DNA from 2 places in the Bradyrhizobium amphicarpaeae genome. Region 2 is predicted to be linked to the other one. Evidence: predicted binding sites of a transcription regulator. Region 2 holds the regulator's gene; the other holds the start of a gene.
The links. The regulator LexA, encoded in region 2, represses DNA repair genes until DNA is damaged. The targets are predictions, from matches to a motif close to TGTTCNNNNTGTGTTCNG.

Region 1 (4,270 bases), 110 kb from region 2:
AGCACACCGGTCAGGCCCGAACCGATCTGCGAGGCGAGGCGGATACGCTGGCTCTCGCCGCCGGACAACGTGCCGGAGGAGCGGGATAGCGTGAGATAGTTGAGGCCGACGTCGAGCAGGAAGGTGAGCCGCTCGCGGATCTCCTTCAGGATGCGGCCGGCGATCTCGTTCTGCTGCGTGTTCAGCGCCTCAGGCACGGTCTCGAACCAGGCGCCGGCGCCCTTCACCGACATCTCCGAGATCTCGCCGATGTGCTTGCCGCCGATCTTGACGCAGAGCGCCTCGGGCTTGAGGCGGAAGCCGTGGCACGCCTCGCAGGGCACGTCGTGGAAATATTTCGCGAGCTCCTCGCGCGCCCATTCGCTCTCGGTTTCGCGATAGCGGCGGTTGATGTTGGTGACGACGCCCTCGAACGGCTTCTTGGTGTCGTAGGAGCGCACTCCGTCCTCGTAGGAGAACTTGATCTCGTCCTCGCCGGAGCCGTGGAGGATCGCGTTCTGCGTCTTCTTGGGCAGGTCCTTCCACCTGGTGGTCAGCGTGAACTTGTAATGCTTGCCGAGCGCGGTCAGCGTCTGCGTGTAGTAGGGCGAGGACGACTTGGCCCAGGGCGCAATCGCGCCCTTGCCGATGGCGGCCTCCTTGTCGGGAATGACGAGGTCCTCGTCGACATGCTGCTCGACGCCGAGGCCGCCGCAGGCCGGACAGGCGCCGTAGGGGTTGTTGAACGAGAACAGCCGCGGCTCGACCTCGGGGATGGTGAAGCCGGAGACGGGGCAGGCGAACTTCTCCGAGAACAGGATCCGCTCGGGCCCGCTCTTGTCGTGGATCTTGGCGGTCTTCTTTTTCTCTTTCTCCTCGGCGGGCGCGGCCGCCGGCGCGTCGGCGAACTCGACGACGGCAAGGCCTTCGGCGAGCTTCAGCGCGGTCTCGAAACTCTCGGCGAGGCGCTGGCCGATATCGGCGCGCACCACGATGCGATCGACCACGACGTCGATGTCATGCGGGAATTTCTTGTCGAGCGTCGGCGCTTCCGCGAGCTCGTGGAAGGTGCCGTCGATCTTGACGCGCTGAAAGCCCTTCTTGAGCCATTCGGCGAGCTCCTTGCGATACTCGCCCTTGCGGCCGCGCACGACGGGCGCGAGCAGATAGAGGCGGGTGCCCTCGGGCAGTGTCAGCACGCGGTCGACCATCTGCGAGACGGTCTGGCTCTCGATCGGCAGGCCGGTGGCTGGCGAATAGGGTACGCCGACGCGCGCCCACAGCAGCCGCATGTAGTCGTAGATCTCGGTGACGGTGCCGACGGTGGAGCGCGGGTTTTTCGACGTCGTCTTCTGCTCGATCGAGATCGCCGGCGACAGGCCGTCGATCTGGTCGACGTCCGGCTTCTGCATCATCTCGAGGAACTGGCGGGCATAGGCCGACAGCGATTCGACGTAGCGACGCTGGCCCTCGGCATAGATGGTGTCGAAGGCGAGCGACGATTTGCCGGAGCCGGAGAGGCCGGTGAACACCACCAGCTTGTCGCGGGGAATCTCGACGTCGATGTTCTTGAGGTTGTGCTCGCGTGCGCCGCGGATCGTAATTGCGTGCCGGCTGGAGCCTGCGTTCTGCTGTTGGCGCTTCGCCTTGATCACTTCATCCATCCGAGTTGCCCCTAGGGAATCCCATGGGTGCGCGACCGCGCCAATAAAAAGGCGCGCTTCGCCCGGAACCGGGATCGGCGCCGATGGGGTTGTCAGCGAACGTAGGAAGAACGCGGGCGGATTTCCAGAGGCAGTTGCGAATCGTCAACGGATTGTTGGCGCGCTGGCGGCATCTGGCAGCAGGGGGCCTTGCGGAACGGCGCGGCAAGCTACCCGCCAAACAAAAAGGCCGGCGCGAGGCCGGCCTTTCGTAACGCGTTGGCGTTGAAGCGTAGCTTAGTACTTGGCTTAGTACTTGGCGACGACCGGGGCGCCGAAGTGATAGTTCACGCCGAGCTGCACGGTGTGGAGGTTGAGCGTACCGGTGTTGACGGCGCCGAAGTAGGTCTCGCCACCGAGGCTGCGATAGAGATACTCGCCCTTCACCGACCACTGCGGAGCGATGTAGGCTTCAACGCCCGCACCGACGGTCCAGCCGGAGTGGAACTTGCTGTCGGAGACCGAAGCACCGCCCAGGGTGGCAGTGATCTTGTTGTCGATCCAGGCGTAACCACCGGTGCCGTACAGCAGGACGTTGTTCACGGCCCAGCCGATGCGACCGCGCACGGTGCCCATCGCGTCGGTCTTGGAGCTCACCGAAGCGGGAATGCCACCGACGCCGGGAACGAAAACCACACCAGCGGCCGAAGCGCTGACGTCAGCCCAGGCAGCATCGGTCTCAAGGCCGAACACCACGTTACCGGTCTGCCAGTTGTAGCCGGCGGTGCCGCCGACGAAGCCACCCTGCATCTTCGGGCTGCCCGAGGTATCTTCCCAGGCGCCGCCACCGACGAGACCGAGATAGAAGCCGGTCCAGTTGTAGACGGAGGCCATCGGGGCCATCGGCGCCTTGGTGTAGGGGCGAGCTGCGAGATCAGCAGCCGAAGCGGGAGCCGCCAGAGCGAAGAGAGCGGCCGAAGCCAACAAAACCTTTTTCATTTTCAGTAATCCCAGTCCCAGTTTCTGTTGTTGCCTTCCTTGACCGGAAGGGCAGCGGACTCGATGGCCCAACTGAGGCGTGCTTACACCACTGAAGCCGGAAGTTGTGTCTCCTGAAAGCCACAGTTGTGCGAAAGGTGATGGTTACTGACTTATTGCTTCCGAGCAACAGGCCGGTTCCATTATTGGAACAATATCAGAGCGATGCCGTCCGCGGTCGGCGGCCCGTGCGTGGCCCAATGGAGCTTGCTCTCCCGGTCGAACGCGAGGCCGGCCACGATATATCGTTCCGCTGTTGGTCATGGCCGCGGTTGCGCCATCAGCCTGCGATTTGGTGTATTTTCAGAAGAACAAATCTGGAACGGAATGAAGGTTGGTGCTATATGTGGGGATAACCTTGGGGGTGCTGGGCTGAGCGGCGCCCGCAAGCGTATAGGGTCGCCTCAAACAGGGCGCAGAGGAGTGCGGGCAGCGCGCTCGGCCTTATGAAATTCAGTGGCATTCGGAGTGGAGAGCGGCGATGGCGGGAAGCGTCAACAAGGTCATTCTGGTTGGAAATCTCGGCAAGGATCCTGAAATCCGACGCACCCAGGACGGGCGGCCGATCGCGAATCTGAGCATCGCGACGTCGGAGACCTGGCGCGACAAGAACAGCGGCGAGCGCAAGGAAAAGACCGAGTGGCATCGCGTCGTGATCTTCTCTGAGCCGCTTTGCAAGATCGTCGAACAGTATCTGAAGAAGGGCGCCAAGGTTTACATCGAGGGCGCGCTCCAGACCCGCAAGTACACCGACCAGAGCGGTGTCGAGAAGTACTCGACCGAGATCGTGCTGCAGGGCTTCAACTCGACGCTGACGATGCTCGACGGCCGCAGCGGCGGCGGCGGAGGCGGCAGCTTCGGCGACGAGCCGGGCGGCGATTTCGGCTCCTCCGGCCCCGTCAGCAGCGCACCGCGCCGTCCCGTGGCCGCCGGCGGCGGTGGCCGCAACAGCGACATGGACGACGATATTCCGTTCTGAGAACGGAACGGACGATCGGGGCGCTGCCGGCGATGCGGCGCCTTCCACGTCGGATCAGCAAATCTCGCTAATCGACAGGACGGGCTCGGGATTTCCGGGCCCGCTTCATGTTCGGCTTGAACTCGGACAGCCCCCGCGCAAATCCGTCCATGAAGCGCGCTTGCCGCGCGATCGACGAGGGCTCGAGGGCGATTTCGGAAGGCCTGTTCCGGGCCTATCAAAAATACTCCCCGCAGCGCCGTAAGCTATTGGAAGAATAAGCGGAAAAAGCGCTTCCCAAGACCCTTGCGAGGGTGGTTATCAGGGGCTCGATGCGCTATATGATTCCCAGATAAAACCTCACGGATTTCCCCTTGGCTGACGACGACGACAAGCCCGGCGACCAGCCGGCGAAACCCTCGGATATTCGTCCCGTCTCCATCTTCGAGGAGATGAAGAAGTCCTATCTCGACTATGCCATGAGCGTGATCGTGGCGCGGGCGCTGCCTGATGCCCGTGACGGTCTGAAGCCGGTGCACCGCCGCATCCTGTTCTCGATGAACGAGCAGGGGCACACGCCGGACAAGAAGTACGTCAAATCCGCCCGCGTGGTCGGTGACGTCATCGGTAAGTATCACCCGCACGGCGACCA
Region 2 (4,270 bases):
ATACCACCTCTCGGACTCATCATTCCGTTGGGAATTCTACGACGGACGTATCGACGTGCTGGGCAAAACCTATCTCACCAGGCAGGCCTCTCTCCTGCTTGAATTCGCCAGAACCACCTCGGATTCTGACCTTTCCGCCAAGCTGATCAGCAAGGCCGCCGACCTGAAATCTCAGGCCGACCCGCTGCCGGACAAGGATCAAGGCCCGAGGGCTCCCGATGTCGCATTCGTCAACCCGGATGCGCCGAGCGGGCGTTGACCGATGCATGGCCCCTCCTGCCGACCAGTCCCGTCGTCTGGATGATGCGACGCCAGGCCTGAGTCTGTCTTCGATACGGGCTGAAAGCGGCAGCATGGTCGCCCTCGTCTGCAATTTTGCCTCCGCCTCCGCGCTCGGTTAGAACACTGTCGGAACATTTCGTCCGAACGCGCCGAGCAGGAGTTTCGCCGTGGCCTTGATGCCGGTTTCCGACGCCCTGGCCGCGGTGCTGGCGGGCGTTGAGCCGCTGCCTGAACAGATGGTTTCGCTCGACGAAGCCTACCACCGGGTGCTCGCGCGTGACGTCGCCGCGCGGCGCACGCAGCCGCCGCAGGCCATGTCGGCGATGGACGGCTACGCCGTCCGCGCGGCCGACGCCGCAGCGATCGATTCCAGGTTGACTGTCATCGGTGAGGTCGCGGCCGGCCGTCCGTTCACAGGACGGGTCGGCGCAGGCGAAGCCGTGCGGATCTTCACTGGCGGTGTCGTTCCGGAGGGCGCGGACGCGGTCGTGATCCAGGAGGACACCATTGCGGACGGCAAGAGCGTCACGATCAAGGAAGCTGCGATCGTGGGTCGGCACATCCGCCCCGCTGGCGTGGATTTCCGCGAGGGTGACGTCCTCTTGCGCAAGGGGACCCGTCTGACTGAGCGCGATCTCGCCCTCGCGGCCGGCATGAATCACCCGTATCTCGCCGCCTGCCGACGCCCGAAGGTCGCGATCCTCGCCACCGGCGACGAACTGGTGATGCCGGGCGCCACACCCGGGCACGGCCAGATCGTCTATTCCAACGGCTATGCCCTCCACGCGCTCGCCCGCAGCGAGGGTGCCGAGACCATCGACCTCGGTGTTGCCGCCGATACGCTGGAGGCCACCACCGCCGGCATCCGCCGCGCGCGCGAAAGCGGCGCCGACATCCTGATCACGACCGGAGGCGCATCGGTCGGTGACCACGACCTGGTCCAGCAGGCCCTGCGGGACGAAGGCATCGCGATGGCGTTCTGGAAGATCGCGATGCGGCCCGGCAAGCCGATGATGCACGGACGGTTGGGGGCGATGGGCGTGATCGGCCTGCCCGGCAATCCCGTGTCGTCTTACGTGTGCGCCTTTCTGTTCATGGTGCCGCTGATTCGGGCGCTGTCGGGCCGTTCGGTGATTCATCATCATCGCGAGCGCGCCGTGCTGGGTCGCGATCTCGGTGCCAACGACCAGCGCGAGGACTATCTGCGCGCGCGCCTGGAGCTGCGCGACGACGGCACGCTCGTCGCTCTTCCCGTCAGCCATCAAGACTCCTCTCTGCTTGCGAATCTTGCTGCAGCACAGGTACTTCTCGTGCGCGCACCGTTTGCGCCGAAGGCCGAGGCCGGCAGCCCCTGCGAGGTGCTGCGGCTCCCCGTCTGACCTGCGCGGCCACACGCATTCCGCGTGTCTCGTTCTGTTCACGCAAAATTAAGCAGTTGCGGAACATGTATCGAACATATAGTGTCCGTTCATGATTTGTTTCGAGGATGTAGCGGCTTATCGCTGAATTCATCGTCTCGGAATCGAACGACATCAACCGGGGGACTTTGGTCGAGATGTTAACGCGCAAACAATACGAGCTTCTGCGGTTCATCAGCGAACGCTTGAAGGAAAGCGGCGTGCCGCCGTCCTTCGACGAGATGAAGGATGCGCTCGACCTGCGCTCGAAATCGGGCATCCACCGCCTGATCACCGCACTCGAGGAGCGCGGCTTCATCCGCCGCCTGCCCAACCGCGCCCGGGCCATCGAAGTGATCAAGTTGCCGGAGCTCCAGGCCGCCGCCGGCAGCCGACGCGGCTTCACGCCAAGCGTCATCGAGGGCAATCTCGGCAAGATCCGCGCGAGCTCCAGCCCGTCCGCAGACGAGGGCGAGCGGCCCGTTGCCGTGCCCGTGATGGGCCGCATTGCGGCCGGCACCCCGATCGAGGCGTTGCAGACCCGCAGCCACACCATCAGCGTGCCGCCCGACATGCTCGGCTCCGGCGAGCATTACGCGCTCGAAGTGCGCGGCGATTCCATGGTCGAGGCCGGCATCCTCGACGGCGACATGGCGCTGATCCAGCGCAACGAGAGCGCCGATACCGGCGACATCGTCGTGGCGTTGATCGACGACGAGGAAGCCACGCTCAAGCGATTCCGCCGCCGTGGCGCGTCGATCGCGCTGGAGCCTGCCAATGCCGCGTATGAGGTGCGCATCCTGCCGCCGAACCGCGTGAAGATTCAGGGCAAGCTGATCGGGCTGTACCGCAAGTACTGAGTCCGGACGGTCTCGATCAAGAAGTCTTGTGCGCCTCGCGCGCGCGGCTGCGGTCGGCATCGCCGATCAGAGATTGGAGCGGACGATGGTCCGCGCCGGCTGGATAGTCTTTCTGGTATTGCACAGACTATCCGGCCCCTTCTCCGCAGCGGCATCGTCGGCCGGGTGCGCAACAAGCATTGCTCCTCTTTCCCCACGACGCGGTCAATCTGCATTCTGGGCCTGCGGGCACCGACACGCGCCTGCCGAATGTAGGTGAGCGAACTTTGTTCCTATTGGATTCGGGAAAGATAATGTGATCTCGGCTCGCCGATCCGAGCCGCAGATTTGCCTACAACCAGGCAGACCGTCACGCGCTTCCACTCTGACAGGGGCCTGCGCCTCCAAAAGAGGTGCGGGTCGCTATCTCTGCATTGAGGAGCACCCGATGTGTGACTACAGCCTGCATGCCGTCGCGACGCGCCCCGCAGAAGTCGGCGAGACGATCGTCACGACAACGTTCCGCGGCACCTCGACGCGCGGCTTTGCCTCCGAAGCCGATCTCTCCGTCGCGGTCTGCCTGTTGCCGGGAACGGAACTCGCCTTCGCCGACAACGTCCGTTACGACAACCGCTGGATCTGGACGCGTACCGTCAACTCCCGCGTCGGCAAGTTCGGCAAGATCGATCCGCACATTCCCGATCGCCATCACGACGCGATCGAATTCCCGGACGGCAAATCCGTGCTGGTGACGCAGCTCGTCGAAGGCCAGCGCGCAACCGTCCTGCAGCTGCCGGTGACCCAGCCGGTCAGCGAGCGCAAGCGTGAGATCATCGCCGACAGTCGCCCGACGGCTCCGCGACTGCCGATCGGCTGACGAGGGCTTCAGTCCTCCGCCTGAAGATCGGCCTCCGCCGGGGTCGCATCCTTGCTGCGCGGAGCCGCCGCCCTCGGCACGAGAGCTCCTTCGAATTCACCCTCGCCGGCAGCTGCCGGCGACCAGGGGCGGCTTGTGCCACTCGCCCTCACCGGCTGAACGGAAAAGCCGTCGCCGCGTGGCGTCAGGGCCAGCGCACCCTGGCGAGCGAGCCGCTGCCGATCCACCACCATCGCCGCACAATCGGGCGGCGCCGGCCGAGACGTCACCACCAGTGCGGCCCGGTTGCAATCATCCGCCAGCGCCTCGATGCGCGAGGCCAGCGCGACCAGCCGCCCGTCGGCGAGCGGCGTCACGCAGCCGGATTCGTCGCACGATATGCCGCTCGCCAGTGCACCACTGCCGGCATCGCGCGGATCGGCGTCGGCAGACAGCCACTCCTTCAGCAGGAAATTGTCCTTGCCCGTCCTGATCAGGTGCAAGCGCCCGTCCCCACCCCGCACCGCGACGCTCGCGCCATCCCCGGCAATCAGGATATCGGGCTGCCGCACCGAAAGGCCCCAGGCGATAGAGGCCAGCAGCACCATGGCGCCGCCCCAGCGCAAAGGCGTGCGCAACAGGCCCATCACGATGATCCCCAAGCTCGCTGCGATCAACGGCGCGATACCGAACGCCGGGATGCGGCCGACCGCGCCCGGCAATGCCGCCACCCAGCGCGAGACCACGACCATCCAGTCGATGCCGATCCCCATCAGCCACCAGAACGCGCCGTCGAGCCCGAACGGCGCCGCGAGCAGGCCCAGCAGCCCGGCCGGCATCACCAGCGCCGAGACCACGGGCATTGCGCCGAGATTGGCGAGCACGCCGTAGGGCGT

Region 1: a site for LexA is predicted at 1,739-1,756, ahead of uvrA (excinuclease ABC subunit UvrA). Genes of this name have one in related genera too.

What each region holds. Positions count from the first base shown of each region.
Region 1 is NZ_CP029426.2:3,827,809-3,832,078, reverse strand. Features, by position in the region: gene uvrA (excinuclease ABC subunit UvrA) at 1-1,643, opposite strand, end outside; gene CIT40_RS17800 (outer membrane protein) at 1,932-2,621, opposite strand; gene CIT40_RS17795 (single-stranded DNA-binding protein) at 3,142-3,639, shown strand; gene gyrA (DNA gyrase subunit A) at 3,993-4,270, shown strand, end outside.
Region 2 is NZ_CP029426.2:3,936,778-3,941,047, forward strand. Features, by position in the region: gene CIT40_RS18295 (hypothetical protein) at 56-259, shown strand; gene CIT40_RS18300 (molybdopterin molybdotransferase MoeA) at 450-1,661, shown strand; gene lexA (transcriptional repressor LexA) at 1,838-2,539, shown strand; gene CIT40_RS18310 (hypothetical protein) at 2,967-3,395, shown strand; gene CIT40_RS18315 (ComEC/Rec2 family competence protein) at 3,404-4,270, opposite strand, start outside.